4 regions of the Serratia sp. CoH_122_TC_1 genome follow, and region 3 is predicted to be linked to each of the others. Evidence: predicted binding sites of a transcription regulator. Region 3 holds the regulator's gene; each other region holds the start of a gene.
What was found. Region 3 encodes sigma-54, which starts transcription at its own class of promoters, with help from an activator protein. Its sites were predicted from a motif close to GTTGGCACANNTTTCGCTNT; they were not measured.

Region 1 (7,528 bases), on a different contig from region 3:
TTGAAAGACGAAGGGTAAATTAGGAGAAAAAATGTCACGTAACATCAGCACTGAACTCGCCCCGGCAGCCATTGGTCCTTACGTGCAGGGCGTTGATCTGGGCAGCATGATCATCACTTCCGGTCAGATCCCTGTCGATCCTAAAACCGGTGCCGTTGCCGACGACGTGACCGCTCAGGCACGCCAGTCACTGGAAAACGTTAAAGCGATCGTTGAAGCCGCAGGCCTGAAAGTCGCCGATATCGTGAAAACCACGGTATTCGTGAAAGATCTGAACGATTTCGCCACCGTTAACGCAGCGTACGAAAGCTTCTTCACCGAACATAACGCGCCTTTCCCAGCACGTTCTTGCGTCGAAGTTGCTCGTCTGCCAAAAGACGTGAAAATCGAAATCGAAGCCATCGCCGTTCGTCGTTAATTCTACGGCAACGCGCCCAACGGTCAGCCATCGGCTGGCCGTTTTTATTGGCTTGCGCGACGGATGCCGCCGGCAGCTTCTATTATCGGAGAGGATTGAGGTTTAATGTTCTTCGCGGCTTGTTTCAAAACGGCTATCACTTCCTCACGAGAAGCGGTAATCGGCATCCCCTGGGGTGTCAGGTTATTAATCTCCTCAGCAGTATAGGTTTTTACCCCCCTCACCTTTTCCCCTTCGGTTTTGTATACCTCCAGCTCATAGGCGTCATTTTTCGCTATAAGCCGATCCGTGGTTTTAATGACCATATTTCCCCCTATAATCCCGCCAGTTGATCGTCATTGTCGCTCAAATAATGTGCAACTTCAATCGAGGCCGAGTCCTCGATAAACCATTGGAATAATGCCTGCGCATCACGGTAGAGAATGCCTTTATCGCCAGCGGTGATATCAATAAAGTGATGCTCGTTGATGTAATAATCAGCGACTCTCGCATTGACCGGCGATATTAGCCGTAAGCCAGTACATCGGGTGTCGACCATCAATAATATCGCAGCATAGAGAGCAAAACGGAAAGTATTACCATCAAGACACGAGTCCTGGATGTGGAAATTTTGCAGCATTTCAACATTCAACACCGCAGACATATCGCCCGCTGCGGGACAGAACTGGCATATGCAGGCTCCGGCCGGCCTCTGAGCCGCATTCAGGATCTTAAAGCTAGATTTAAAAATATCAGGGTTATCCAGCGCCGCACCGCTTAATGCCCATGGGATACGCAGATTTTCAGCTTGCTGACGCGTCTGCACGATGCACCATTCCAAATCCTCACCAGTCAGCATGTGCACCTGAATGTTATAGGCCGCGGCAGTAAAAATTTCATTGGCGGTAGCCAAGGCGGCTCGCCCAAGCTCCTGAATGTCAAAATCATGCGGCATCATCATTCCCTTGAATACTTTTTAAAATTAACCTGTTAGAAAAATCCTTTTCTGTTTTATCGCTATCTTTTTATGCCGTTGAGGAAGAAGCAATCCCCGTTTTTTGTTACTGAGTCAGGCTCCGCAAATTTGCCCTTTTTTAAGGCGACGTTTGCTGCCAATGCACCTTAAACGTGCTTTCCTGCCCCTGAAACACGCCATTAGGTGCCATTTTCGCCCCTTTCTCACCTTGGCACATTTTATGCTGGATCCGTTTACAGCCTGTAATGTCGACGAGGTGATGATGCTAAATATCGATCTGTCCGCTTCACCGTTTTTTGATGAGATGCTTCTGGCTGAGGGTAAACACCGGGGTCACTACGAAGCTTACTGGCACTGGCTGCAACAGGCCGACCAAAAGGCCATTCAACGCAAAAGAGAAGAAGCTGCACTGCTGTTTCACCGAGTGGGGATTACCTTTAATGTCTATGGTGATGACGATGGGGCCGAACGACTGATCCCGTTTGATAGCGTGCCACGCATCATTCCCGCCAGCGAATGGGCGATGCTCGATCGCGGCATTCGCCAACGTGTTCAGGCGCTAAACGCCTTTCTTCACGACATTTACCATCAACAACATATTCTGAAGGCCGGGATCATTCCGGCAGAACAGGTGCTGGCGAACGATCAATATCAGCCTTGTATGCAAGGGGTCGATCTGCACCGCAATATTTACGCGCACATCGTTGGCGTGGACATGGTGCGTAACGGTGACGGCCAATATTACGTGCTGGAAGATAACCTGCGCACGCCCTCCGGCGTTTCCTACATGCTGGAAAACCGCAAGATGATGATGCGCCTGTACCCCGAACTGTTCGCCCAGCAACGCATTGCACCGGTGGAACGCTATCCGTCGCACCTGCTGCAAACCCTGCGCGAAAGCTCGCCGATTAACGATCCCACGGTCGTGGTACTGACTCCGGGCCGCTTTAACAGCGCCTATTTCGAGCACAGTTTCCTGGCGCAGCAGATGGGGGTTGAGCTGGTGGAAAGCGCCGACCTGTTCGTCAAGGACGGCGCCGTGTTTATGCGCACCACCGCCGGGCCTTGCAAGGTGGATGTGATTTACCGCCGGGTGGACGACGCTTTCCTCGATCCGCTGGCGTTCCGCCCCGACTCGATGCTCGGCGTTCCGGGGCTGCTGTCGGTTTACCGCACCGGCAATGTGGTACTGGCAAACGCCATTGGCACCGGCGTGGCCGACGACAAGTCGATCTATCCGTATGTGCCGGACATGGTGCGTTTCTATCTGCAAGAAGAGCCGATCCTCAACAACGTCCCCACCTGGCAATGTCGTCACAAGAATGAGCTGTCCTATGTGTTGGCCAATCTGGATCAGATGGTGGTGAAAGAGGTCCACGGTGCCGGTGGTTACGGCATGCTGATCGGCCCGGCGGCGACCAAAGACGAAATCGCCCATTTCCGCACCTTGCTGTTAGCCAAACCCCATAACTACATTGCGCAAAATACCCTGGCGCTGTCGACCTGCCCGACTTTCGTCAACGAAGGCTTGGCCCCGCGGCATATCGATCTGCGGCCGTTTGCCCTCAGCGGGGCTGAAATTCGGCTGGTGCCCGGCGGGCTGACGCGTGTGGCGCTGGCGCAAGGTTCGCTGGTGGTCAACTCGTCGCAAGGCGGGGGAACCAAGGACACCTGGGTGTTGGAGGACGACATATGCTGAGCCGAACTGCCAGTGAACTCTATTGGATGGCCCGCTATCTGGAGCGGGCAGAAAGCATTGCCCGGGTACTTGATGTGACCAACAAGCTGTCGATGATGCCAATCCGCGACAGCGAAGATCAGGATTTGCAGGTGCCACTCAATTTGACCAGCACCGGGCAACTGTATGCCGCCGCCTATCCCGATCTAACCATGGCCAACCTGGTGAGTTTTTTCGCACTCGACAGCCGCAATCACAGCAGCATTTACAGCTGCCTGCAAATGGGGTGGAACAATGCCCATGCGGTGCGTGGCAGCCTGTCCTCCGAGGTGTGGGAGTGCATTAATGCCACCTGGATCGAGATGAAGCTAATCCGCCGCCAAGGCATAGGTTCGGTAGGCGCAGATGCCTTTTTCGACTGGGTGAAAGAGCGTTCACACCTGTTTCGCGGTGCCATGTTCGGCACCTTGTTACGCAGTGACGCCATGTGCTTTATCCGCCTCGGTACCCTGTTGGAGCGGGCCGACGGCACCGCACGTCTGCTGGGAGTCAAGAATAGCTTGATGGACAGCGACGGCGACCCGGTACGCGAGTATTACCGCATGGACACGTTGCTGCGGGCCGTGAGCGCGCGCGAAGCCTATCACAGCATCTACAAACAGCAGCTCAGCCGGGACACCATTGCCGAACTGATGATCCTGCGTAATGAAATCCCACGCTCCCTGCTGGCCTGCGTCGGCGACATGGTGCAGCAGCTGGAGCAAATTGGCGGTAACCGTTCAAATCAGCCACGCCGACTGGCGCACACCCTGCACGCCGAGCTGCGATTCAGCAGCATGAAAGACCTGAACAAGGTGGGGCTAACCAACTGGTTAGACGCGTTTCTCGGGCAGATTAGCGGTATTGCGGAGAGCGTCCATCACACTTATCTGGAGGCACAATGAAACTGAACATTGAGCACAACACCCATTATACCTACGCCCAGCAGGTACAGCGTAGCACTCAGTATCTGCGCCTGACGCCACAGGACTCAGAGCATCAACGCATCATCTCCTGGCAACTGACGCTGCCGGAAGAGGCGGTATGTACCACCGACGCCTTCGGCAACGTGCTGCATGTACTGACGTTGGATCATCCACACCAGGCGATTACCATTCAGGCCCATGGCGTCGTGGAGATTGAAGATAGTGCAGAGGATCAGGTCACGGGGCATCTGTCACCGCTGGTTTTTCTGCGTCACAGCCCGTTAACCCAGCCCGACAGCGCGATACAGACCTTTGCCCTGCGCTATCATCAACCACAGGCGGTGCTGGACGGGCTGGAAAACCTGATGGGCGAACTGTTGCTAAAAATGCCTTACAGCCCAGGCTCCACCAGCGTCACCGACAGCGCCGCCCAGGCATTCGCGACCGGTACCGGCGTTTGCCAGGATCATACCCATGTGTTTCTGGCCTGCTGCCGCAGCCTGAACATTCCGGCGCGCTACGTCAGCGGCTATCTCTACAGCGAAGACTCCACCCATGTCGCCACCCACGCCTGGGCAGAAGCCTGGATCGACGAACGCTGGCACAGCTTTGACGTCACTAACAATACCCGCTTGCCGAATCAGCACCTTAAGCTGGCCGTGGGCATCGACTATCTGGACGCCTGCCCGGTGCGCGGCATGCGGTTGGGGGGAGGGTGTGAAAATATGCAAACCATGGCCGAAGTGCAGATGATGCCAACCGGGCAATAGCCTCTTGCCGAAAGCGAAGGTTTACGGCACGCTGGCGTTTGGCGGCGTGCCAGTACTGTTTTGAGGGATTTGGTATGACCTATTGTGTGGCCATGCGCTTGTCATCCGGGCTGGTCTTTGCTTCCGATTCACGCACCAATGCCGGAGTGGACCATATTTCCACCTTCCGCAAACTGCACGTGTTCCAACAAGACGGTGACCGCATGCTGGTGCTGCAAAGCGCCGGTAACCTGGCAACCACACAAAGTATCATTAGCCTGCTGCAGCGCCGCTGCAAGGACACCGAACGTCTCAACCTGTTGAATGCACCCAGTATGTACGAAGCCGCCACGCTGGTGGGCGAAACGGTGCGTGAAGTGATCCAACGCGACAGCGAAGCCCAGCAAAGTGGCAGCACCACTGACTTCAGTTGTAGCCTGTTGCTTGGCGGCCAGATCACGGGCGAAGAGATGCGGTTATTCCATATCTACCCGCAGGGTAATTTTATCGAAGCCACCCGCGATACGCCTTATTTCCAAATTGGCGAAAGTAAGTACGGCAAACCGATTATTGATCGGGTGCTGAATTACGACACGCCATTGGAACAAGCAATGCAGTGCGCGTTGATCTCGCTCGACTCTACGCTGCGCAGCAACCTGTCGGTCGGCCTGCCGCTCGACGTGATGATCTACCCACGCGACAGCTTTAGCAGTGCGCAACAGTACCGCATAACCGAAGATCACCCGCATTTTAGCGCCATCCGTAAAGGCTGGGGCGAAGGGTTAGTCAGCATTTTCAAACAGTTGCCGCCGTTGCAACTGTAGGCTTTTGAGGGCTCAGCATGCTGAGCCCCTACACATGCTGAGCCCCTACGCTCGCTGACTTACCTCACTCGACGGCGCTGGCGCGCAATAGCGTTTCCAGCGGATATACCGCCGCAATCACCACTTCATCCCGTATCTGCGCCGCTGCGTCCAGTTGCTGCTGTATCTGCGCCGCTTCTGCCTTGCTCAGCGGCTTGTCCTGTTGATAGCGCTCCAACAGCATCAGCCCCAGCGCGGATAGCGCGCCGACATCTTGCGCCACAGGCGCCAGATCCTGCATCACCCGGTTACCGGCAATCACCGTTTTTACCGGGGCAGTATTGAGCTGCCAGCGTTGTAGGCGCTCACGCAATGCCTGCGCTGACGCACGGTCGTTGCGATCCTTCACCAAAGCGGCAACCTGCTGGCCCATTTCACGTACCGCGTTACTTTCCGGGGGTAAGGCATCGGCAAAGCGGTTCAACGGTTCGAACTGATGGTAATTGCCGGCCTTGAATTTGAGATGCTGACGGGTGTAGTACTGGCCCGGCTCCACGGCTTCGGCCAGGGTTTGCAGCGGTGCAATCTCTACGCTATTTGCGAGCCGGGTAAATTCGCGCGCGGTCTCAGCATGCTGTTGCAGCCCCACCGACACCACCGACCAGGCATCAACCGCCGCCAAGCGCCGATACATGTTGTTTTCATCGGTCACATCCTGCGCCGACCACAAACGCTCCGCTACCGCAAACCCACGTGGCCACAGCTTGAGATCAAGGATAGGCGCTCTGATATTTTCCGCCCACAGCGCCGCTTCACCGCCGAGAATATTGGCCTGCTGCTTCACCCCCGGCACTACCGGCATCTTGCCTGCCGGGATAGCCGCCAGCTTGCTGCCGCTCGTCGGGTAACGTACGTTGCCGACCAACGTATACCCGCTGAGTTTGTCTTGATCTAGCCTGAACACCGGACGCGTATCCCCCATCCAGGTATCGAGACGGAAACTCACCTGTTTTGGGGAACGCCAGACAATATCGTGCAACGCACGGCGCGACTTGCCGTTGAAGTCAATAAAACCGCGCCAGCCCTGTTTCCCTTCAATCAGAGTAAAACTGCCCTCCACTGCGCTACCCTTCAGGCGTGGCATGCTGAACTGCCAGCTCTGCGCCTTCTCATCAGGCTGTACCTCGGTAGCGACGCCCAGTGGTTGAGGCAGGATCTCATTGCGATAGTGATATGCCGTGCTCTGCGGTTGATCGAGGTAAAAACCGGTGGACAGGATCCCTTGATAACCGTCCTGCGCACTGGCGCCGAGCGAGTCCGGCCCCTGCCAAGACTGGATAACGATGGTGCGCGGCAGAGACGGATGATAAATCTCATCCCAGCCGACCATCTGCCGCTGGTGCTGTTCAAGGATTTTTTCCAGCCTCTGGTTGAAGTAGGCCTGCAACGCATGGGCGTCTGCCAGCTGATGCTGTTGCATAAAGGCCTGAATGGTTTTTGATGCTTTCCACTGGCTGGCATCGACCTCGTCACCGCCAATATGCAGGTAGGGATCGGGGAAGATCGCCGCCAGCTCACCAATGATCGCGTCAACAAATTGATAAACTTCATCGCGTGTCGGATCCAGGGTGGGCTTATGTACGCCCCACTTGCGCTCCATTTGATACGGCCCCGGTGCGCTCATCAATTCCGGGTAGGCCACGGCGATACTGGAAGCATGGCCTGGCAGATCGATTTCCGGCACGACGCGGATGCCGCGAGCGGTGGCGTAGGCCACCACCTGTTGCATCTGCTCGCGGGTATAGAACTGACCATCGCTGGCCTGCTGTTGCAATTTAGGGTAATGCTCGGAGGCAAAACGCCAACCCTGATCGTCGGTCAGGTGCCAGTGAAATACGTTGAGCTTGGCTGCTGCCATGCCGTCAAGCTGGCGCAGAATATCTACCACCGGCAGGAAATG
Region 2 (7,528 bases), on a different contig from region 3:
GCCGCCCGCGTTGATCTTTGCTTCTCCGCTTATGAATGCCTGGAGGTTTTGCCGTTGGGCTGCAATAAGGGCTCAGCGCTGGACACCTTAAGCCGTCATCTGGGGCTGAAAATGGCGGACTGCATGGCGTTTGGTGATGCGATGAACGACAAGGAGATGCTGGCGGCAGTAGGGCACGGTGTGGTGATGGGCAACGCGTTGCCACAGCTGAAGTCGTTATTGCCACAGCTACAGGTTATCGGCCACTGCGAACAGCAGGCGGTGGCTCACTATTTGCAACATTGGCTGCGTTCACCTTGCCTCACCTATTCCCCCGAATTATGAGGTTTTATTGGCGGCCGCCGGGTAAGACTTACCCGGCTTTTTTTATACCCGGCATCTTTCAAGCCGCAGCGTTGTTGGCTGCAACTCGAAAGCCATTGGGGATTATTGCTGATTACAAATCTGCCAACTGCGCCAGATAGGGGGTCAGATCGCCGATATTGTTGCTGACCCATTCTTCGTTGTAGTAGGTATCCAAATAACGTTCGCCACTGTCGCACAGTAAGGTGACGATGGAACCCTGCTCGCCGTTTTCCCGCATCTGTTTTGCCAGCTGTAATGCGCCCCAGACGTTAGTGCCGGTGGATGCGCCCACTTTGCGTCCCAGGACCGTCTCCAGCCAATGGATAGTCGCAACACTGGCGGCATCAGGCACGCGCAACATGCTATCGACCACGGAAGGGATAAATGATGGCTCGGCGCGAGGGCGGCCAATGCCTTCAATTCGGCTGCCGCAACTGCCAATCAGGGTACGGTCACGCTGGTGGAAACAATCATAGAACACCGAGTTTTCCGGATCGACCACCATCAGGCTTGTGTCGTGCCCCTGATAGCGGATGTAGCGGCCCAGCGTTGCTGAGGTACCGCCGGTGCCGGCGCTCATGACGATGTGTTTAGGGACCGGGAAAGGTTCGCGAGCCATTTGGCGGAAAATACTGTCGGCGATGTTGTTGTTGCCACGCCAGTCGGTAGCACGTTCTGCGTAAGTGAACTGATCCATGTAGTGGCCGTTAAGCTCTTTCGCCAGTTGCTCGGAGACGGCGTAAATCTGCGCTGCATGATCGACGAAGTGACATCGGCCACCATAGAAGGCAATCTGCTCAACTTTGCGGCGCGCGGTACAGGAAGGCATCACAGCAATAAAAGGCAAGCCAATTAATCTGGCGAAGTAGGCTTCTGACACCGCTGTACTGCCGGATGATGCCTCGATTATGGTGGTGTTTTCGGTGATCCAGCCGTTGCACAGGCCGTACAGGAACAGCGAGCGCGCCAGGCGGTGCTTCAGGCTGCCGGTCGGGTGCGTACTTTCGTCTTTCAGGTACAGGCAGATACCAGGAAATTCAGGCAGGTTCAGGCGGATCAGGTGCGTGTCGGCGGAGCGTTGAAAATCCGCTTCTATTTCACCGATAGCATATTTTACCCAAGAATTTGTCATCATCTGGCCTCAGAATAGGGGAGCTTATTTACCGCATAATATAGCCCGCCGCTGAGAAAAAAGGATTGCCATTTTTCCTGTTTAATCGCCTAATGGGAGAAAATTATTCTCCTGGTTGTCGATATGTTAGATAAAACAGACCGTAAATTACTTTGCATGCTGCAGCAGGATTGCACGCAGCCGTTACAGGCACTGGCGGATGCGGTCAATCTGACGTCGACACCCTGCTGGAAAAGGCTCAAGCGGTTGGAAGAGGAGGGCTATATCCGTGGACGGGTTGCGCTACTCGATAACGAAAAGCTCGGTTTGGGTCTGACGGCATTTGTACTGATCAAAACGCAGCAGCACAGCAGCGAGTGGTATCAACAGTTTGTGCAACTGACCAAGCAGATGCCGGAGGTGCTGGCGTTTTACCGCATGGCGGGAGAATACGATTACCTGATGCAGGTAGAAGTGGCAGATATGAAGAGCTACGACAGCTTTTACAAGCGCCTGGTGAACGGTGTGCCGGGGCTGATCGACGTGACTTCCAGCTTCGCGATGGAAAAGATCAAATACACCACTGCACTGCCGGTTCCTGAGTGAAAAGTTCACCAAATCGGCGAAGTAACGGTGGTATCCTACTCTGCTGAGGCAGATCGAGAGAAAAAACGATTACATCTACATCTTGGAATAAAACTGCGTGAGACTATTTGCTCAAATCGGCTGGTATTTCCGCCGCGAGTGGCGCCGCTACTTAGGGGCGGTGGTGCTGCTGATCATCATTGCCATACTGCAATTGTTGCCGCCCAAGCTGGTGGGGATCATTGTGGATGGCATCACCGAAAAACAGATGTCCGGTGGGGTGCTGATGGCATGGCTGGGGCTAATGCTCGGCACCGCGGTGGTTGTTTACCTGTTGCGCTATGTGTGGCGGGTATTGCTGTTTGGCGCGTCCTATCAGCTCGCCGTTGAACTGCGTGAAAACTTTTATCGCCAACTTAGCCGTCAGAACCCGGCCTTCTATCTGCGTCACCGCACGGGCGATCTGATGGCGCGTGCCACCAACGACGTCGATCGGGTGGTGTTCGCTGCCGGTGAAGGTGTATTAACACTGGTGGATTCGCTGGTGATGGGGTTGGCTGTATTGGTGGTAATGAGCACCCAAATTAGCTGGCAGCTCACCCTGATATCGCTCATTCCCATGCCGATCATGGCGATCGTTATCAAGTATTATGGCGATCAGTTGCACCAACGCTTTAAATCAGCGCAGGCCGCGTTCTCCAGCCTGAACGATCAGGCGCAGGAAAGCATGACCAGTATTCGGATGATCAAGGCGTTTGGCCTGGAAGATCATCAGTCCAATCAGTTTGCTGAAGTGGCAGCCCAAACTGGCGCCAAAAATATGCATGTGGCGCGGGTGGATGCCCGTTTTGACCCGACGATTTATATCGCCATCGGTACCGCCAATCTGTTGGCGATCGGCGGCGGCAGTTGGATGGTGGTAAACGGTTCTATGACGCTGGGGCAACTGACCAGTTTCGTCATGTATCTTGGCCTGATGATTTGGCCCATGTTGGCGCTGGCCTGGATGTTCAACATTGTCGAGCGCGGCAGCGCGGCCTATAGCCGTATTCGCAGTCTGCTGGACGAAGCACCCGCGGTAACCGATGGCGAGCATAGGTTGCCAGCAGGGCGAGGCAGTCTGGCCGTCGATATCCGGGCGTTCCACTACCCGGGCAATACGCATTCGGCACTGCACAATGTGGTATTGAAACTGGAGCCAGGACAAATGCTTGGGCTGTGTGGGCCGACCGGTGCCGGTAAATCGACGTTGCTGTCGTTGATCCAGCGTCAGTTTGATATTGATGATGGCCAAATCAGCTATCAGGGGTTGCCGTTGACGCAGGTGAAGCTCGACGATTGGCGTTCACGCTTGTCTGTGGTTAGCCAGACGCCGTTCTTGTTTTCTGACAGCGTGGCAAACAACATTGCGCTGGGGAATCCGGGTGCGACGCAGGAACAAATTGAGCGAGCAGCTCGGCTGGCCAGCGTACATGAGGATATTTTGCGTCTGCCGCAGGGGTATGAAACCGAAGTGGGCGAGCGTGGCGTGATGCTGTCCGGCGGGCAGAAACAGCGTATTTCTATTGCCCGAGCCCTGTTGCTGGATGCGGAAATCCTGATCCTTGATGATGCGCTGTCGGCAGTGGATGGCCGTACTGAACATCAAATTCTGCATAACCTGCGTAGCTGGGGACAAAACCGGACGGTGATTATCAGCGCACACCGGCTCTCGGCGTTGACCGAAGCCAGTGAAATTCTGGTGATACAGCACGGTAGCGTGGCGCAACGTGGCCAGCATGCGTCGCTGGCGGCTCAACCCGGTTGGTATCGCGATATGTATCGTTATCAGCAACTGGAAGCGGCACTCGATGAGGCTCCTGAAAGCGGTGAGGAGATGTTACCCAATGAATAAGGTGCAAAAGCTGTGGCCGACGCTGAAACGGTTGCTGGCTTATGGATCGCCGTACCGGAAACCGCTGGGGTTGGCGGTGTTAATGCTGTGGGTCGCAGCAGCGGCGGAAGTCGCCGGACCCATTCTGGTCAGCTACTTTATCGATAACTATGTTGCCAAGGGCCAGCTGCCGTTGATGATCGTCTGTGGGCTGGCAGCCGCCTATATTCTGTTGGAACTGCTCGCAGCAGCGCTACACTATTTTCAGGCGTTGCTGTTCAACCAGGCGGCAGTCGGGGTGGTTCAACGCCTGCGTACGGACGTGATGGATGCCGCGTTACGCCAGCCGCTGAGTGCTTTTGATACGCAGCCGGTCGGGCAGTTAATCTCGCGGGTAACCAACGACACGGAAGTGATCAAAGATCTGTACGTGATGGTTGTGTCCACCGTATTGAAAAGTGCTGCGCTGATTGGCGCCATGCTGGTGGCGATGTTTAGCCTCGACTGGCGTATGGCACTGGTGGCGATCTGCATCTTTCCTGCGGTGTTTGTGGTGATGGGGATTTATCAATATTACAGCATACCGATTGTGCGGCGGGTACGTAGTTATCTGGCAGACATTAACGATGGCTTTAACGAAGTGATCAACGGTATGGGGGTCATTCAGCAGTTCCGTCAGCAGCTTCGCTTTGGCGAACGCATGAGCGCCGCCAGTCGTTCTCATTATACCGCCCGCATGCAAACCTTGCGGTTGGATGGTTTTCTTTTGCGTCCACTGCTCAGCCTGTTTTCGGCGCTCGTGCTGTGTGGCCTGTTGATGCTGTTCGGCTTCAGTGGTGAGGGAGCGATCGGCGTTGGGGTGTTGTATGCCTTTATCAACTATCTGGGGCGTCTGAATGAGCCGCTGATAGAGCTGACGGCGCAGCAATCTATCTTGCAGCAGGCAGTTGTCGCCGGCGAGCGTATTTTCGAATTGATGGATCGTCAGCAGCAGAGTTACGGCACGGATGAACGCCCGCTGGAAAGCGGGCGCATAGATATAGACGATCTGAGCTTTGCCTACCGTGATGACAAAAAGGTGCTGCAGCATATTTCGCTGTCGGTGCCGTCGCGTGGTTTTGTGGCGCTGGTCGGGCATACCGGCAGCGGTAAGAGTACGTTGGCCAATCTGTTAATGGGCTACTACCCCGTTAACCAGGGAGAGGTGCGTCTCGATGGGCGTCCGCTGGCCAGTCTGTCACACCGTACGTTGCGTCAGGGCGTGGCGATGGTGCAGCAGGATCCGGTAGTGATTGCCGAGTCAGTGCTGGCTAACGTTACCCTGGGGCGCAATATCAGTGAGGAAGCCGTCTGGCAAGCGCTGGAAAGGGTTCAACTGGCTGAGCTGGTGCGCGGCTTCCCGCAGGGTATTCATACGCGCCTGGGTGAGCAAGGTAACAATCTTTCTGTGGGCCAGAAACAGCTGCTGGCGATGGCCAGGGTGTTGGTGCAGGCACCGCAAATCTTGATCCTGGATGAGGCGACAGCCAACATTGATTCGGGAACGGAACAGGCGATTCAGCGCGCACTGCGCTTGATTCGCGAACATACCACGCTGGTGGTGATCGCTCATCGTCTGTCGACCATTGTGGATGCGGATACTATTCTGGTGCTGCACCGTGGTCAGGCCGTCGAGCAGGGCAATCATCAGCAACTGCTGGCGCAGCAGGGACGTTACTACCAGATGTATCAGCTGCAATTGGTGGGGGAAGAACTGGCCGCCGCTAACCGCGAAGAAACACAAACGGCGTAATGCCTGGGGCCGCTTTGGCGGCCTCTTACTTTTCCCACTCCTACGCACCACAAACAGGCATCACGGCTTTTTAAATCCCTTTCTCTGCACTTTTTCGACGCGTCACGCACCAAAATAGTGCGCAATATTTAATCAATCTTCTGTGCGCTGGCGCATTGGCGGCGACCTGCAGTGCAACGGATCGCCGTCCTGCCGGTTAATTTGCTGAATTAGCGTACAAAATCATTTGTGGCATAGCCTTTGCTTTATAAGACTCGTACCCGGGGTGAGTTTGGGCTTAATTCGTGGAGAGGCAATATGAAGCTGGTGACCGTGGTGATTAAACCATTCAAGCTGGAGGACGTGCGTGAAGCCCTATCCTCTGTAGGTATTCAGGGGCTGACCGTAAGCGAAGTGAAAGGCTTTGGTCGTCAGAAAGGGCATGCTGAGCTGTATCGCGGAGCCGAGTACAGCGTCAACTTCTTACCCAAAGTAAAAATCGACATTGCTATCGCTGACGACCAGTTAGATGAAGTGGTTGATGTCATTAGTAAAGCGGCCTACACCGGCAAAATAGGTGACGGCAAAATTTTCGTTGCCGAATTGCAACGTGTCATTCGCATTCGCACCGGCGAAACAGATGAAGCAGCACTGTAATCACAGGCTCAGTAAAGTAATGGGGATGGATTGATAATGAAAAAACTTTTATCCATGTTGGGCCTGAGTACGGTAACCATGGTTCCTTCTTTGGCCCTGGCCGCTCCGGCGGTCGCAGACAAGGCTGACAACGCCTTCATGATGATTTGCACCGCTTTGGTGCTGTTCATGACCTTGCCGGGCGTCGCGTTGTTTTACGGCGGTTTGCTGCGTTCCAAGAACGTGCTTTCCATGTTGACCCAAGTGACAGTCACCTTCGCATTGGTGTGCGTGTTATGGGTGCTTTATGGCTACAGTCTGGCTTTCAGCGAAGGCAATGCGTTCTTCGGTGGCTTCCAGACGGCGATGCTGAAGGGCATTGGCATCGACAGCGTTACCGGCACCTTTAACCAAATGATCCACGTGGCATTCCAGTGCTCATTTGCCTGTATTACCGTTGCGCTGGTTGTGGGGGGCTTTGCCGAACGAATCCGTTTCTCTGCGGTAGTGATCTTCGCGGCAATTTGGTTCACCATTTCTTACCTGCCAATTGCCCATATGGTGTGGGGCGGTGGTTTGCTCGCTACAGATGGTGCACTGGACTTTGCCGGTGGTACCGTCGTGCACATCAACGCGGCCAGTGCCGGTCTGATTGGCGCTTACCTGCTGGGCAAGCGCGCGGGTTTCGGTAAAGAAGCCTTCAAGCCGCACAACTTGCCAATGGTGTTTACCGGTGCGTCCATCCTGTACATCGGTTGGTTTGGCTTTAACGCCGGTTCTGCCAGCGCGGCTAACGGTGTTGCGGCCCTGGCGTTCCTGAATACCGTGGTGGCTACTGCGGGCGCGATTCTCTCATGGACCTTCGCTGAGTGGATTGTGCGTGGCAAACCTTCACTGTTGGGTGCTTGTTCCGGCATGATCGCCGGGCTGGTTGCGATAACACCGGCTGCGGGCACCGTGGGTGTTGGCGGGGCGTTGATTATCGGCCTGGTCGGCGGCATTGCCGGTCTGTGGGGTGTGGTCACGCTGAAAAAATGGCTGAAAGTTGATGATACCTGTGACGTGTTCGGCGTGCATGGCGTCTGTGGCATCGTCGGCTGTCTGCTGACAGGTGTGTTCACCTCTGCTTCGCTGGGCGGTACGGGCTACGCAGAAGGCGTTACTATGGGCCATCAGGTGTGGATCCAGTTGTTGAGTGTCGTGATAA
Region 3 (7,528 bases):
CAAATGGCCGAACTGCCACAGGACAGCAGCAATACCGTCGCGGTGCTGTGGCTGGTGTTGGCGTTTATCATTCTGCCACTGTCTTCCAGAATGGTGGTCGATAACGCCACGGTGATTGCGCACTATTTCGGTATGAGTGAACTGGTTGTCGGTTTGACCATTATTGCTATTGGAACCAGCCTGCCTGAACTGGCCACCTCCATTGCCGGGGCACTAAAGGGTGAGGATGATATGGCGATTGGTAATATCATCGGCTCCAATATTTTCAATACCGTAATCGTGCTGGGGGTTCCCGCCCTGCTGTCCCCGGGCAGCGTCGACGCTGCCGCCTTCCATCGCGATTACTGGGTGATGCTGGCAGTCAGCATTGTGCTGAGTGCCCTGTGTATTGGGCGGAAACATCGCATCGGCCATCTGGCGGGCGCTCTGTTATTATGTGGTTTTATTGCGTATCTTGCGGTGCTGTTCTTTAACCCTTTCAGTACTTTCGGCTAAACCGACGGGAATGAGTATGTCAAACATTCAGTTGCAACCGGGCTTTGATTTCCAGCAGGCAGGCAAAGAAGTGCTGCAGATTGAACGTGACGGGCTGGCTCAGCTCAGTCAATACATCAATGCAGACTTCACCCGCGCCTGCGAGCTGATTGCCGGTTGCAGTGGCAAAGTGGTCGTGATGGGCATGGGTAAATCCGGGCATATCGGCTGCAAAATTGCTGCAACCTTTGCCAGCACAGGCACACCTGCGTTCTTTGTTCATCCCGCCGAAGCCAGCCACGGCGACCTTGGAATGGTTACTACGCAAGATATCGTGCTCGCCATATCAAACTCGGGGGAGTCTAACGAAATCCAGGCGTTGATCCCGGTGTTGAAGCGCCAGCAAATCCCATTGATCTGCATGACCAACAACCCAGACAGCTCGATGGGCAAAGCGGCCGATATTCACCTGTGCATCAAGGTGCCACAGGAAGCCTGCCCGTTGGGTCTGGCTCCTACCACCAGCACCACGGCGACGCTGGTGATGGGTGACGCCTTGGCCGTCGCACTGCTGAAAGCCCGTGGTTTCACACCGGAAGATTTTGCCCTTTCGCACCCAGGCGGTGCTCTGGGCCGCCGACTGTTGCTGCGTGTATGCGACATTATGCACAGCGGCGACGAAATTCCCCATGTCAGTGCCGACGCCTCTTTGCGCGACGCGCTGCTGGAAATCACCCGTAAAAATCTGGGCATGACGGTCATCTGTGACGATCTGATGAAGATCGCCGGTATCTTTACCGACGGTGACCTGCGCCGGATATTTGATATGGGCATTAACCTCAACGACGCCAGGATTGTCGATGTCATGACGCTGGGCGGCATCCGCGTACGCCCAAACCTGTTGGCCGTCGACGCGTTAAATCTGATGCAACAACGTCATATCACCGCGGTGCTGGTTGCCGATGGCGACCAATTGCTGGGTGTGGTACATATGCATGACATGCTGCGCGCCGGTGTCGTTTAATTATGGAAGAGAACTCAATGAGTCTGGTTGAAACCTGCTACGGGCCTGTAGAACAAGATGTCATGGCGCGTGCCGGGAAAATCCGCCTGCTGATTTGTGATGTCGATGGCGTGCTGTCAGACGGCCTGATTTTCATGGGCAACAATGGCGAAGAATTAAAAGCATTCAACGTCCGTGACGGTTACGGTATCCGTTGCCTGAAAACCTCAGATATCGAGGTGGCGATCATCACCGGTCGTTCCGCCAAGCTGCTGGAAGACCGGGCAAATACCCTCGGTATCACCCACCTTTATCAGGGGCAATCCGATAAGCTTTTGGCCTTCCGTGAACTGTTGGATACACTGTCGCTTACGGCAGATCAGGTCGCCTATATTGGTGACGATCTGATCGACTGGCCGGTGATGGCGCAAGTTGGCCTGGCCGTTGCGGTCGCAGATGCACATCCGTTGCTGCTGCCACGCGCCCACTACGTTACCCGCATTGCCGGCGGCCGCGGCGCGGTGCGCGAGCTGTGCGACATTATTCTTTTGGCTCAGAACAAGCTGGAGGACGCCAAAGGGCTGTCGATATGAGTAAAACCAAACTTTGGATCACCCTTTTGCTGGCGGTGATCGCATTGGCGCTGATTGGCTGGAACATGGCTGATTTCAATAATGACGCGGTCCCAGGGCCGGTGAACAGTCAGGACCCGACTTACCAGAGCCAGCACACGGTCACCATAGTGTACAATCCGACCGGCAAGCTGAGTTACAAGCTGGTAGCGGAAGATGTGAAGTATTATACCGCCGATGATTTAAGCTGGTTTACCCAGCCAGTGATGACGCTGTTTGATGAAAACGCGGTGGCTACCTGGTCAGTTCGCGCCGATCGCGCCAAACTGACTAAAGATCGGATGCTGTATCTTTACGGCCATGTCGAGGTGAATAGCCTGACCACCACCTCACAGCTGGAAAAAATTAAAACAGATAATGCTCAGGTGAACCTGGTGACCCAGGATGTGTCTTCGGATGACGAAGTGACACTCTACGGGACGAACTTCACCTCTAACGGCATGAAAATGCGTGGGAACCTGCGGACCAAAACCGCTGAGCTGATTGATAAGGTTAAGACCAACTATGAAATTCAGAACCAAAAAACAACGCCGTAATCTGTTGATCGGCAGCTTGATTTTGGCCGCCAGCGCCCCCGCTTGGGCGCTGAAGTCCGACTCCAATCAACCGGTGAGCATTGATTCACTGAAACAGTCTCTGGATATGCAGAGCAACGTCAGCACCTTTACTGATAACGTGGTGATTAAGCAAGGCACCATCGATATCAAGGCGGACAAGGTCGTGGTGACTCGGCCGGGCGGCGATCAGAACAAAACCTACATTGAAGCCTTTGGTAACCCAGTGACTTTTTACCAGATGCAAGACAGTGGCAAGCCGGTGAAAGGCCATGCCCAAAAGGTCCGTTACGATGTCGCCTCGCAGTTAGTGACCCTGACCGGGAATGCCTATCTGGAACAGCTCGACAGCAACGTAAAAGGCGATCGCATCACCTACCTGGTGCAACAGCAGCAAATGCAGGCGTTTAGCGATAAAGGCAAACGCGTGACTACGGTTCTGGTACCGTCGCAGTTGCAAGACAAAAACGGGCAAAAGAAGAGTAACTAATCACTTATGGCTACACTCATCGCAGAAAACTTGGCGAAAGCCTACAAGGGCCGCAAAGTTGTTGAAGACGTCAGTCTGAACGTGAAATCCGGCGAAATCGTCGGCCTTCTGGGGCCGAACGGTGCCGGTAAGACCACCACCTTCTACATGGTGGTGGGTATCGTTCAACGCGACGCCGGGCGTATCGTGATTGACGAAGAAGACATCAGCCTGTTGCCACTGCATGCGCGCGCGCGTCGTGGTATCGGCTATCTGCCGCAAGAAGCGTCAATCTTCCGCCGCCTGAGCGTGTATGACAACCTGATGGCCGTTCTTGAGATCCGTGATGACCTCAGCAGCGAACAGCGAGCAGACCGTGCGGTAGAGCTGATGGAAGAGTTCCATATCTCCCATCTGCGCGACAACCTGGGCCAGGCCTTGTCCGGTGGCGAACGCCGCCGCGTGGAGATCGCCCGAGCCCTGGCGGCCAACCCGAAATTCATCCTGCTGGATGAACCCTTCGCCGGGGTCGACCCCATCTCCGTTATCGACATTAAAAAGATTATCGAGCACTTGCGTGATAGCGGCCTGGGCGTGCTGATCACCGACCACAACGTGCGCGAAACGCTGGACGTATGTGAACGCGCCTACATTGTCAGCCAGGGCAAACTGATTGCTCACGGCACGCCGGATGCTATTCTGGCCGATGAGCAGGTGAAACGCGTTTATCTGGGCGAAGAATTCCGCCTCTGAGTACCAGCGCGCCCATTGGGCGACGGTTAACGGAAGTAAACAGAAGATTATGAAGCAAGGTTTGCAACTCAGGTTTAGCCAACAATTGGCTATGACCCCCCAACTCCAGCAGGCTATCCGCCTGTTGCAGTTGTCCACGCTTGAACTCCAGCAGGAGATACAGCTGGCGTTAGAGAGCAACCCATTGCTTGAACAGACTGACCTGCACGAAGAAATCGAAACCAAAGAAACCCTCGAAACCGAAGGTTTGGACACCCGCGAAGCGCTAGAACAGAAAGACATGCCGGAAGAGCTGCCGTTGGACGCTACCTGGGATGAAATCTATACGGCGGGTACCCCCTCCGGTACCCGTACTGATTACAGCGATGATGAACTCCCGGTTTATCAAGGTGAAACCACCCAGACCCTGCAGGACTATCTGATGTGGCAGGTGGATCTCACACCGTTTTCCGATACGGATGCCGCCATCGCCACCTCAATCGTTGACGCTGTCGACGACACCGGTTATCTCACCGTGCCGCTGGAAGACATTCTGGAGAGCATCGGTGACGAAAATGTGACAATGGACGAAGTCGAAGCCGTATTGAAACGCGTACAGCGTTTTGATCCGGTTGGCGTTGCCGCGCGCGATCTGCGTGATTGCCTGTTGGTTCAGCTTTCCCAGTATGCCGAAGACACGCCCTATCTGGCTGAAGCACGCCTGATCATCAGTGAACACCTGGACTTGCTGGCCAACCACGACTTTCGCAGCCTAATGCGAACAACGCGCTCAAAAGAAGATACACTGAAAGAAGCGATGCAGCTGATTCAGTCACTCGATCCGCGTCCGGGCCAGTCGATCAATACCGGCGAGTCTGAGTACGTGATCCCAGACGTGCTGGTACGCAAAGTGCAAGATGTTTGGACGGTTGAGCTCAACAGTGACAGCATTCCACGGCTGAAGATCAACCAGCAATACGCCGCCATGGGCAACAGCGCGCGTAACGACAGCGACGGACAGTACATCCGCAGTAATCTGCAGGAAGCCAAATGGCTGATCAAAAGTCTGGAAAGCAGGAACGACACTTTACTGAAAGTCTCACGCTGCATTGTCGAGCAGCAACAGGCCTTCTTTGAGCAAGGTGCAGAATTTATGAAACCCATGGTACTGGCGGACATCGCTCAGGCCGTGGAGATGCATGAATCGACAATCTCACGCGTGACTACGCAAAAGTTTTTGCACAGTCCGCGCGGCATTTTCGAATTGAAATATTTCTTCTCAAGCCATGTGAATACCGACAGCGGAGGCGAGGCTTCCTCTACGGCGATCCGGGCAGTCGTGAAGAAAATGATCGCGGCGGAAAACCCCGCCAAACCGCTCAGCGACAGCAAGCTGGCTACCCTGCTCTCCGATCAGGGGATCATCGTGGCGCGGCGTACCGTCGCCAAGTACCGAGAGTCTTTGTCCATCCCGCCGTCCAACCAGCGTAAACAGTTGGTTTGACCTCTATTGAGAAGGAAGACACTATGCAGCTCAACATTACCGGACACCACATCGAAATCACCGAACCATTGCGTGAGTTCGTGAACACCAAGTTCGCTAAACTCGAACAGTATTTTGACCGCATAAATCAGGTGTATGTCGTTCTTAGTGTGGAAAAAGTGCAACAGATTGCGGAAGCAACGGTGCACGTGAATGGAGGCGAGTTGCACGCCACCTCGGAAGACGAGAACATGTATGCTGCAATTGATACCCTGATCGACAAACTGGCACGTCAATTGAACAAACATAAAGACAAACTGAAGCAACACTGACATTCTGGGCCGTTTCCGTCCGCGGATTCGGCTCAAACGTAGATTCGGCCATCGGCGCGTTACCTGTTTGTCTATGGGTACCGCGCCGATAAGCCAACAGGCGAAAAATCACCTCACAAGCCTGCTTGCTGGTGTGGTTTTAAGTGAAGATGAGATGAACAACGAAACAATGCAATTAAGCTCGGTCTTAAACATCGAGTGCACCAGAAGCGCCGTCCATTGCACTAGCAAGAAACGCGCTTTGGAAATTATCAGCGAACTGGCCGCCAAGCAGCTAAACCTGTCACCACAGGTGGTGTTTGACGCGGTTCTCACCCGCGAGCGTATGGGCAGCACCGGTATCGGCAACGGTATCGCCATTCCCCATGGCAAACTGGAAGAGGACACATTGCGGGCTGTTGGCGTGTTTATCCGTCTCGACCAACCTATCGCCTTTGATGCCATTGATAACCAGCCGGTCGATCTGCTATTCGCCTTACTGGTACCGGCAGATCAATGTAAAACCCATTTGCATACCCTGTCCCTGGTCGCCAAGCGCCTGGCCGACAAAACCGTATGCCGTCGCCTGCGTGCCGCGCAAAGTGACGAAGAGCTTTACCAAATCATCACCGAGTAACGCCCGGCTGGCGTGACTTCCAGCCCGGATAACGATACTGTTTAGCCATGATGGATTCCGGTTCAGGCCGGAATAATAAAGTTTCTAAAGGTGGCGATAGACGCCACTGAGATGCCAGGGGAGTTTCCACATGGTGCTGATGATTGTCAGCGGCCGTTCCGGTTCAGGGAAATCCGTCGCCTTGCGGGCGTTGGAAGACATGGGTTTTTACTGCGTTGATAACCTGCCCGTGGTACTGCTACCGCAGCTTGCCAATACGTTGGCGGAACGCAACAGCTCCGCAGCGGTAAGCATCGACGTACGTAACATGCCGGAATCGCCGGAAGTGTTTGAATATGCGATGACTCAGCTGCCTGACAGCTTCTCGCCGCAGTTGCTGTTCCTCGACGCCGATCGCAATACGCTGATTCGCCGCTACAGTGATACACGCCGTCTGCATCCGCTCTCTAGCAAGAACCTGTCACTGGAAAGCGCTATCGATGAAGAGAGTGATCTGCTCGAACCCCTGCGTTCCAGAGCCGACCTGATCATCGACACGTCAGAAATGTCAGTGCATGAGCTGGCCGAAATGCTGCGTACCCGCCTGTTGGGCAAACGCGAGCGTGAGCTAACCATGGTGTTTGAATCCTTCGGCTTTAAACACGGTATCCCGATCGATGCCGATTACGTGTTCGACGTACGCTTCCTGCCGAACCCACACTGGGATCCAAAACTGCGCCCAATGACCGGTTTGGATAAACCCGTTGCCTCATTCCTCGATCGCCACACTGAAGTGCACAACTTCATCTACCAGACGCGCAGTTATCTGGAACAGTGGCTGCCGATGCTGGAAACCAACAACCGCAGCTACCTGACAGTGGCCATTGGCTGCACCGGCGGTAAACACCGTTCAGTGTACGTGGCGGAACAATTGGCCGACTACTTCCGCTCGCGCGGCAAGAACGTGCAATCACGCCATCGTACGTTGGAAAAACGCAAACAATGACGGTCAAGCAAACGGTTGAAATCAAAAACAAACTTGGTATGCATGCACGCCCAGCGATGAAGCTGTTCGAGCTGGTGCAGAGTTTTGACGCCGAAGTGATGCTGCGTAACGACAGCGGCACAGAAGCCGAGGCCAGCAGCGTGATTGCGCTGCTGATGCTGGACTCCGCACAGGGGCGCCATATCGAAGTGGAAGCCACAGGTCCGGATGAAGTAAAAGCGTTGGCCGCCGTGATTGAGTTGATTAAT
Region 4 (7,528 bases), on a different contig from region 3:
TGTGTGAGTCACGTCGCAAAGTGTAACGCTGAGCGACGGCGTTCTCCCCCGACAGGATCAACAAATGCGCGGCAAAGGTTCGGCATGGGGCAAATCCAGTAAACGGCTGATGCCGTAAGCACCCTGCATCCTCACTTGCCGCCCACCTGTCACACGGCCAATTACCGCCGCGGCGGTGCCCAAGGGATGCGCCTGCAATGCGGTCAGAACCGCGTGTTCAGCCTCTGGCGCGGCAACCACGACCAGTTTTCCCTCATTGGCAAAATTGATAGCGTCCAGCCCCAGCAATTCACAGATCCCTCGCACCGCCGGGGCTACCGGCAAGAGACGCTCTTCAACCTCAATACCGACATGTGCTGCACGAGCAAACTCATGCAGAATGGCGTTCACGCCGCCGCGGGTAGCATCACGGAGTGCCCGCACGCCATTGATGGCGCGCAGCGGTGAGATTAAAGGGGTTAACACGGCACAATCGCTGATAACATCCAACGACATTCCCAGATTTTCCCGCAAATTGAGGATAGTCGCCCCATGGTCACCTAACGTGCCGCTAACAATGATGACGTCTCCTGCCTGGATATTTTGAGCAGCCCAATTCAGATCGTTCGGGATCACGCCGATACCGGCAGTATTGATAAACACTTTGTCAGCAGCGCCACGTTGCACCACCTTAGTATCCCCGGTCACGATACGCATACCGGCCTGCTGAGCGGTCGCGGCCATAGAAGCAACCACCCGCTGTAAATCGACCAGGGGTAAGCCCTCTTCGAGGATAAAACCGCAGGAAAGATAGCCTGGCTGGGCGCCGCTCACCGCCAGATCGTTCGCCGTGCCGCAGACGGCCAGTTTGCCGATATCCCCACCCGGAAAGAAAATAGGATCAATGACGTAGCTGTCGGTGGTAAACGCCAGTCGATCGCCCTGCTGCGTTAACCCCGCCAGACTTAGCCGAGCCTGATCTTCACGCTGATCCAATAGCGGGTTGGCGAAGGCGGGCAGGAAAAGCGTATCCAATAACTGCTGCATCGCTGTGCCGCCGCTACCGTGAGCCAGAGTAATGACGTTATTCATGCCGGAGTCTCCTCTGTTTCACGGCGGTATTGATACCAAGCGGCGCAGGCACCTTCTGAAGACACCATCAGGGCACCAAAAGCATTTTGTGGTGTACAGCCGCGGCCAAACATGGGGCAATCCCGCGGTTTGCAACGCCCGGTGAGCACATCCCCGCAGCGGGCATGAGGATCATCTGCCACCTGCCGATATTGCGGTTGAAAACGGCGCTCTGCATCAAAGGCGCTATAGACGGGGGTTAAGGCAATGCCGGAATTGGCAATGGTGCCAAGGCCTCGCCATTCACTCCCACCACCCAGCACAAACACTTCACTCATAGCTTGCTGAGCCAGCGGGTTTCCTTGCTCCGGCACCACGCGTCGGTATTGATTTTCGGTCCGGCTCTGCTGTTGAAGGAATTGCTCAACCAGCATCATTACTCCCTGCAAGATATCCAGCGGTTCAAAACCGGCCACGACCAATGGTTTGCGGTACTGCTGGCTGATAAAACCGTAAGGTTCGGTACCGATCACCATGCTGACATGGCCGGGTGCCAGAAAACCGTCGATACGCACATCTGGCTGTTGCAACAGGCTGCGTAGCGTCGGGATCAGGCTGATGTGCTGGCAAAATACGCTAAAGTTGCGTTGGCCTTCCTGTCGGGCCTGCTGCAGGGTTATCGCCGTAACCGGCATGGTGGTTTCAAAACCAAGGGCAAAGAACACCACCTGCCGGTGTGCGTTTTGTCTTGCCAGTGCCAGTGCATCCAATGGGGAGTAAACCACCCGTACATCGGCCCCGCGTTCACGGGCCTGCAACAATGAACCCTGTTTGCCCGGTACCCGTAGCGCATCGCCGAAGGTGCAAAAGATGACCTCCGGGTGCTCGGCGATTTCACAGCAGGCGTCTATGCGCCCCATCGGCAACACGCACACCGGGCAACCCGGGCCGTGGATAAACTCAATGTTGGGCGGTAGCAACTTATCCAGGCCAAAACGGAAAATGGCGTGAGTATGTCCCCCACACACTTCCATGATTTGCAGCGGTCGTTCGGTGGTAAAAGACAACTGGGCAGCGCGGTGCCTGATATGCTGAAGCAGCGATTTTACCCGGTGCGGATCGCGGAATTCGTCAACGTAATGCATGCTGGCCTTCCCCCGCTAAAAACAGCGCCACATCCTCTTCTACTTCGCCCATCGCGTGCAGCGCCGCCAACATCTCTTCGGCTTCGTGCCGATCAAGTCGGCTCATCGCGAACCCTACGTGGATCAATACCCAGCAGCCGATCATCGCTTCTCTGGGTTCATCATCTTTACGTACCAACGCAATATTCACTTCACGCTGCACACCGCAGACGTCGGCCCAGGCATGTTGGGGCTGGTTTTCATCCAACACCACGATTTGCCCGGGAATGCCTATACACATAACTCTTTCTCCAGCCAAGCCAGCCAGTGTTCCATCCCTTCACCGTGGGTTGCCGACAGGGTTATCACCTCAATGGCGGGATTGACCTGACGGGCATTGTCGATACAGGCCGCCAAATCGAATTTCAAATACGGCAGCAGATCGATTTTGTTCACGATCATCAAACGTGCGGCGGCAAACATATGCGGGTACTTGAGGGGTTTGTCTTCCCCTTCGGTAACCGAGAGCACTGCCACCTTATGGCGTTCGCCAAGATCAAAACTGGCCGGACAAACCAGGTTACCGACGTTTTCGATAAACAGCAGGCTGCCGGGTTTCAACCCTAAACGCTGGGTGGCTTCATGCACCATTTGTGCGTCCAGATGACAGCCTTTGCCGGTATTGACCTGAATTGCCGGGACGCCGGTCGCGCGAATGCGTTCAGCATCGTTGGTCGTTTGCTGGTCTCCCTCCACCACCGCGCAAGTATGATGGCCACGTAGCCGCAACAACGTTTCTGTCAGCAGTGTGGTTTTGCCTGATCCGGGGCTGGAAACCAGATTCAACGCCAGGATATGTTGTTCGGTGAAATACTGACGATTACGCTCTGCCAGGCGATCATTTTTATCCAACACCCGGGTTTCGATTTCCAGCATGCGGCGCTGGCTGATGCCCGGCGCATGGGTGCCTGCCAGCCCCAAGCCATAATGCAAATCGCCTTGCCTATTCCGTTGCGGACGGAATGGGACTTTTACTTCCCCTTCAATCGTCAGTTCACCGTGGGCACAACCGCAGGTACTGCACATGTTCGTCCTCCTAGACCCTTTCTCTTCTTTGGGCATGTTGTCTATTCAATTTCCAGGCGCTTTATGTGTAAGCCATCATCGGCCGCCACACGCAGGTTTCGCCCGGCACAGTGCGGGCAGACCAAGACCTGTGGCATCAGCAACTGGACATCGCGCTGGCAGTCATGACACCAGGACTGCGCACGTTGCTCTATCAGATGCAACTCGCAGCCTTCAGCCAAGGTGTCTCGACACACCATGTCGAAACAGAAGCGCAAAGACTCCGCTTCCACGCAAGAAAATGCGCCAATTTCGAACCACACCGCAGTAATACGTTGCGCATGATGCTGGCGAGCCTGTTGCTGCATTATTTCCATCGCCTGTTGGCACAAGGTTATTTCGTGCATCCGGCCTCCGCCAAGGGTGATAAAACGCGTCGTAGTAATAACATTGCAAATATGATGCCAAACCGAAATTGACATATTTGTCGATCGTCATGTCATCGGCAGCAATTACATAAACCCTCCTCTGAAAGACCGGGTATTTAATTTAACGCTACAGGTTGAAGTTAAAGGGATAAATGAATGAATCGAAGCTTTGGCACACTTTATGCTTTAACTCGTTGACCCAGAGCTATTTCGACAATGACCATTAATGTTGAGTGAGGACAATGAGTACAATCAGTGAAGTAACCAGCCAGGCCGATTATATCGCCAGCAAAAGCAACCGCCTGATGGCGCAATGGCAAACCTATCACAGCACATTAATTAAAGCGGTCACCACCACTAAAAAGAAGATTAATCATCAGTTTACCTACGGAAAGGAGGACGACCTACGCTTTGTCTTGTTCAACCACTTTACCGTTAGTATTCAATTAAGTGAGGGATTTTACAGCCGAGACATTTGCTACCGCATTAATTTGGCGACGGCGCATGAACCGGAGAATTTTGCCGCTTTTGCACATGCTACCCTGGATGAAAACGGCAATGTCGACGAAATAATAAACAATCGTGATACACAGGCAGTCTTTGAACATTATCTGGATAAGATCGCCATTATTTATCAATGCCTGTTCGACTCCCTTCATGATGGATGTGCCATTCATGACGCACTGAAGAAAATAACCTTACCCGTCTGACTGTCGGCGTTAATCACTGACGGAAAACTGTCGAAACGTCATTTTTTACTGACGATGTCGTCATAAATGACGAAGCAAGGAGTGTGCATGAACCGCTTTATTATTGCGGACCCTAAATTGTGTATTGGCTGCAATACCTGTATGGCAAGTTGCTCTGCGGAACACCGGCAATACGGCTTGCAGGCATTACCCCGCTTGCAGGTAATACGCAGTGCCCGCGATTCGGCCCCCGTGATGTGTCATCAATGCGAAGATGCGCCCTGTGCACAAGTCTGCCCAGTCAACGCGATTCGCCATCAGGATGACGCCATCTCACTGAACGAAAGCCTGTGTATCAGTTGCAAGCTTTGCGGCATTGCCTGCCCATTCGGGGCTATTGGTTTTGGTGGTAGTACCCCGCTGGCGATACCTGCAGATTGCAATACGCCGCTTGCGCTACCCGCTGCCACAGCGCCGCGCCCCATTAGCGCTTTTCTTGACTGCCTGCCCGGCGTCCGGGCTGTGGCGGTGAAGTGCGATCTCTGCGATTTCAGCGCAGATGGCCCCGCGTGTATCCGCACTTGCCCCACTCAGGCCATCCGCTTGGTGACTGACCGTGACGTGCGACTCGCGAGCGAACAAAAAAGACGTAACGCCATGCAGGCACTCAGCGCCGAGTTGCCGTTCGTTGCTGCCCCTGACTTCCGCAAGGAGCCGAATTGATGATGTATACCATTGCGCCCGATCCATTGTTGCTACTGACATTGGCATTAGGGGGATACGTGCTTTGTGCGTTGTTGAGCTGGCTAACCTCGCCCTGGGCATCGGTTAGCAGGCCGCTCAGTGGCGGCACTTTGTTGTGCGCTCTCGCTGCATTGTTGGCGGCCTTATCCATGTTGTTTACGCCACTGCACAGCGCCCGATTACCCTGGCTGCATTATGCCGTGGAAATCAGTGGCCCTAACGCACTGCTACTGCTGGTGATTGCCCTTAGCGGTGTCTTTACCGCGCTATATCACGCGGGGTACATACACAGGTTAAACCCGCGCGCGCGTGGACGAATTGGCGGGCTGACCAATCTGATGTTGGCGGCATTAAGCGCCGCAGTGATGGCTGATAATGCCATTGCTCTGCTTTTACTGTTGGAACTGGCGGCGTTGTGCGGCTACTTTCTGGTTGCCCATTCCCCGGGAGCCAAAAGCCTGCGTGCCGGGCATAACCAGTTCTTACTGATGCGATTAGGCTCGCTGCTATTGGTTATCGCGTTCACCCTGATTTATGCCCATAGCCACAGTTCGGTATTTAGCGTAATTCGCGCTACGCCATTGCCAGACGCACTGCGTAATGGCGTGTTCCTGTTGGCACTTGCCGGGTTTGGCATCTTTGCCGGAGTGATACCGTTACATGCCTGGGTACCTCAATCCCATAGCAGCTCGCCTGCCTCTGCCGCCACGTTGTTTTCCTGCGCGCTGATGAAAGTCGGTTTGCTGGGTATTTTGAAAGTCGGGTTGGATCTGTTGGGCACCCCGCCACTGTGGTGGGGCTTGCTGGTGTTGCTGCTTGCTGCCGGGACCGCGTTTTTTGGCGGGCTGTATGCGTTGATGGAACACGATTTGCGTCGCTTATTGGCTTATCACACGCTCGAGAACATCGGCATCATTCTGCTGGGGATTGGTGGCGCTATGGTCGGCATGGCACTGCAACAGCCTCTGTTGACGGCGTTTGCTTTGGTGGGGGGCTTGTTCCACTTGCTCAATCACAGCCTGTTCAAAAGTGCATTGTTACTGGCTGCAGGCGCTATTGAGCAACAAACCGGCCTGAAAGACATGGAAAAAATGGGGGGCTTAGCCCGGCTGATGCCCTGGACCGCCGTTTCTCTCTTGATTGGTCTGGTGTCGATGGCGGCGTTGCCACCCCTGAACGGTTTCGCCAGTGAATGGTTGATCTACCAAGGGCTTTTCCGTTTCAGCGCCGCACCGGGCTTTATCGGGCATCTGGTGGGTCCGCTGCTGGCGGTGGCGTTAGCCCTCACCGGCGCACTTGCGGTGATGTGCGTCAGCAAGGTGTTTGGTGTGGCTTGCCTGGGAGATCCGCGCAGCGACGCTGCCGCGAATGCTGTTCAGGCCAACGTGTGGCTGACGCTAAGCCATGTCGTGCCTGCATTACTGTGTTTGCTATGCGGCCTGGGGGCGCTCTGGATTGTCCCGCTGTTTACCCGCTTGATTGGCACTATGCCAGAACACAGCGCCTCCGTAACAGAGACGCTGGTTTCCACTCCGCTGATCGCCATTTTATTGCTGGCAATGCCGTTGTTGCCGTTGCTGATTGCGGCACGTTACCAGACTCGTCGCCAGCCTCGTCGCACACAGGGTCAAGCCTGGGCCTGTGGTTATGGGCATGAGGATGCCATGGTGATCACGGCCACCGGATTTGCTCAACCGCTGCGGGTGATGTTTGCCCCGCTCTATCAACTGCGCCGCTGGGTGCCGAAAACGATAAGCGATCAGTTACACCGTAACAAATTCGTTACTTTCTGCCGTGGCCTGGCTGCAGTGGAGCTTGCGACGCTGTTGGTCGTGGTTTTTGCCTGAGGAGATGAAATGACTTATCCCAGCCTGTTACTTGGTCTGGTGCAAGCGCTGCTGTTACTGGCTATTTCCCCGCTGTTTGCCGGAATCAGTCGAGTACTGCGTGCGCGTATCCATAGCCGTTGCGGTCCCGGTGTCTTACAGGAATACCGGGACATCGCCAAATTACTCAAGCGCCAGAGCATAGCACCGGCAGCGTCCGGCCTGGCCTTTCATGCCATGCCGTATTTGCTGACCGGCACCTTGCTGGCCATCTCCTGTGCGCTGCCAATGCTGACCACGACATCACCACTGCCCGCTATTGGCGACGTGATCACGCTGATCTATCTGTTTGCCGCGGTGCGCTTTGTGTTTGCCATTGCCGGGCTGGATACCGGCAGCACCTTTACTGCTATCGGTGCCAGCCGGGAAGCCGTGTTAGGCATTTTGGTTGAACCCATTTTGTTGCTCGGTTTATGGGTAGCGGCATTGGTTGGGGGCTCCACCCAACTTAGCGCGATAGCGCAGAGCATGTTGGCTTTGCCGCATCACGCCGGGCTACCCCTGTTGTTGGCCGGCTTGGCCTGTGCATTCGCGACCTACAT

Region 1: AC2FC2_RS06835 (circularly permuted type 2 ATP-grasp protein) is a predicted target of sigma-54. The motif match lies at 1,581-1,600, and genes of this name have one in related genera.
Region 2: glnK (P-II family nitrogen regulator) is a predicted target of sigma-54. The motif match lies at 5,934-5,953, and genes of this name have one in related genera.
Region 4: hycA (formate hydrogenlyase regulator HycA) is a predicted target of sigma-54. The motif match lies at 3,836-3,855, and genes of this name have one in related genera.

What each region holds. Positions count from the first base shown of each region.
Region 1 covers NZ_JBXWLA010000004.1:153,717-161,244, forward strand. The annotation lists gene ridA (2-iminobutanoate/2-iminopropanoate deaminase) at 32-418, shown strand; gene AC2FC2_RS06825 (hypothetical protein) at 463-723, opposite strand; gene AC2FC2_RS06830 (hypothetical protein) at 732-1,352, opposite strand; gene AC2FC2_RS06835 (circularly permuted type 2 ATP-grasp protein) at 1,636-3,072, shown strand; gene AC2FC2_RS06840 (alpha-E domain-containing protein) at 3,066-3,995, shown strand; gene AC2FC2_RS06845 (transglutaminase family protein) at 3,992-4,786, shown strand; gene AC2FC2_RS06850 (proteasome-type protease) at 4,861-5,589, shown strand; gene AC2FC2_RS06855 (beta-N-acetylhexosaminidase) at 5,654-7,528, opposite strand, start outside.
Region 2 covers NZ_JBXWLA010000007.1:67,591-75,118, reverse strand. The annotation lists gene cof (HMP-PP phosphatase) at 1-324, shown strand, start outside; gene AC2FC2_RS10680 (PLP-dependent cysteine synthase family protein) at 437-1,477, opposite strand; gene AC2FC2_RS10675 (Lrp/AsnC family transcriptional regulator) at 1,601-2,062, shown strand; gene AC2FC2_RS10670 (SmdA family multidrug ABC transporter permease/ATP-binding protein) at 2,160-3,935, shown strand; gene AC2FC2_RS10665 (SmdB family multidrug efflux ABC transporter permease/ATP-binding protein) at 3,928-5,706, shown strand; gene glnK (P-II family nitrogen regulator) at 6,004-6,342, shown strand; gene amtB (ammonium transporter AmtB) at 6,379-7,528, shown strand, end outside.
Region 3 covers NZ_JBXWLA010000005.1:140,453-147,980, reverse strand. The annotation lists gene AC2FC2_RS08275 (calcium/sodium antiporter) at 1-495, shown strand, start outside; gene kdsD (arabinose-5-phosphate isomerase KdsD) at 512-1,498, shown strand; gene kdsC (3-deoxy-manno-octulosonate-8-phosphatase KdsC) at 1,516-2,070, shown strand; gene lptC (LPS export ABC transporter periplasmic protein LptC) at 2,067-2,645, shown strand; gene lptA (lipopolysaccharide ABC transporter substrate-binding protein LptA) at 2,614-3,153, shown strand; gene lptB (LPS export ABC transporter ATP-binding protein) at 3,160-3,885, shown strand; gene rpoN (RNA polymerase factor sigma-54) at 3,935-5,368, shown strand; gene hpf (ribosome hibernation promoting factor) at 5,392-5,679, shown strand; gene ptsN (PTS IIA-like nitrogen regulatory protein PtsN) at 5,834-6,295, shown strand; gene rapZ (RNase adapter RapZ) at 6,426-7,280, shown strand; gene npr (PTS phosphocarrier protein NPr) at 7,277-7,528, shown strand, end outside.
Region 4 covers NZ_JBXWLA010000003.1:24,995-32,522, forward strand. The annotation lists gene hypE (hydrogenase expression/formation protein HypE) at 58-1,071, opposite strand; gene hypD (hydrogenase formation protein HypD) at 1,068-2,195, opposite strand; gene AC2FC2_RS04550 (HypC/HybG/HupF family hydrogenase formation chaperone) at 2,182-2,475, opposite strand; gene hypB (hydrogenase nickel incorporation protein HypB) at 2,466-3,260, opposite strand; gene hypA (hydrogenase maturation nickel metallochaperone HypA) at 3,302-3,646, opposite strand; gene hycA (formate hydrogenlyase regulator HycA) at 3,910-4,377, shown strand; gene AC2FC2_RS04570 (4Fe-4S dicluster domain-containing protein) at 4,465-5,079, shown strand; gene AC2FC2_RS04575 (proton-conducting transporter transmembrane domain-containing protein) at 5,079-6,947, shown strand; gene AC2FC2_RS04580 (respiratory chain complex I subunit 1 family protein) at 6,957-7,528, shown strand, end outside.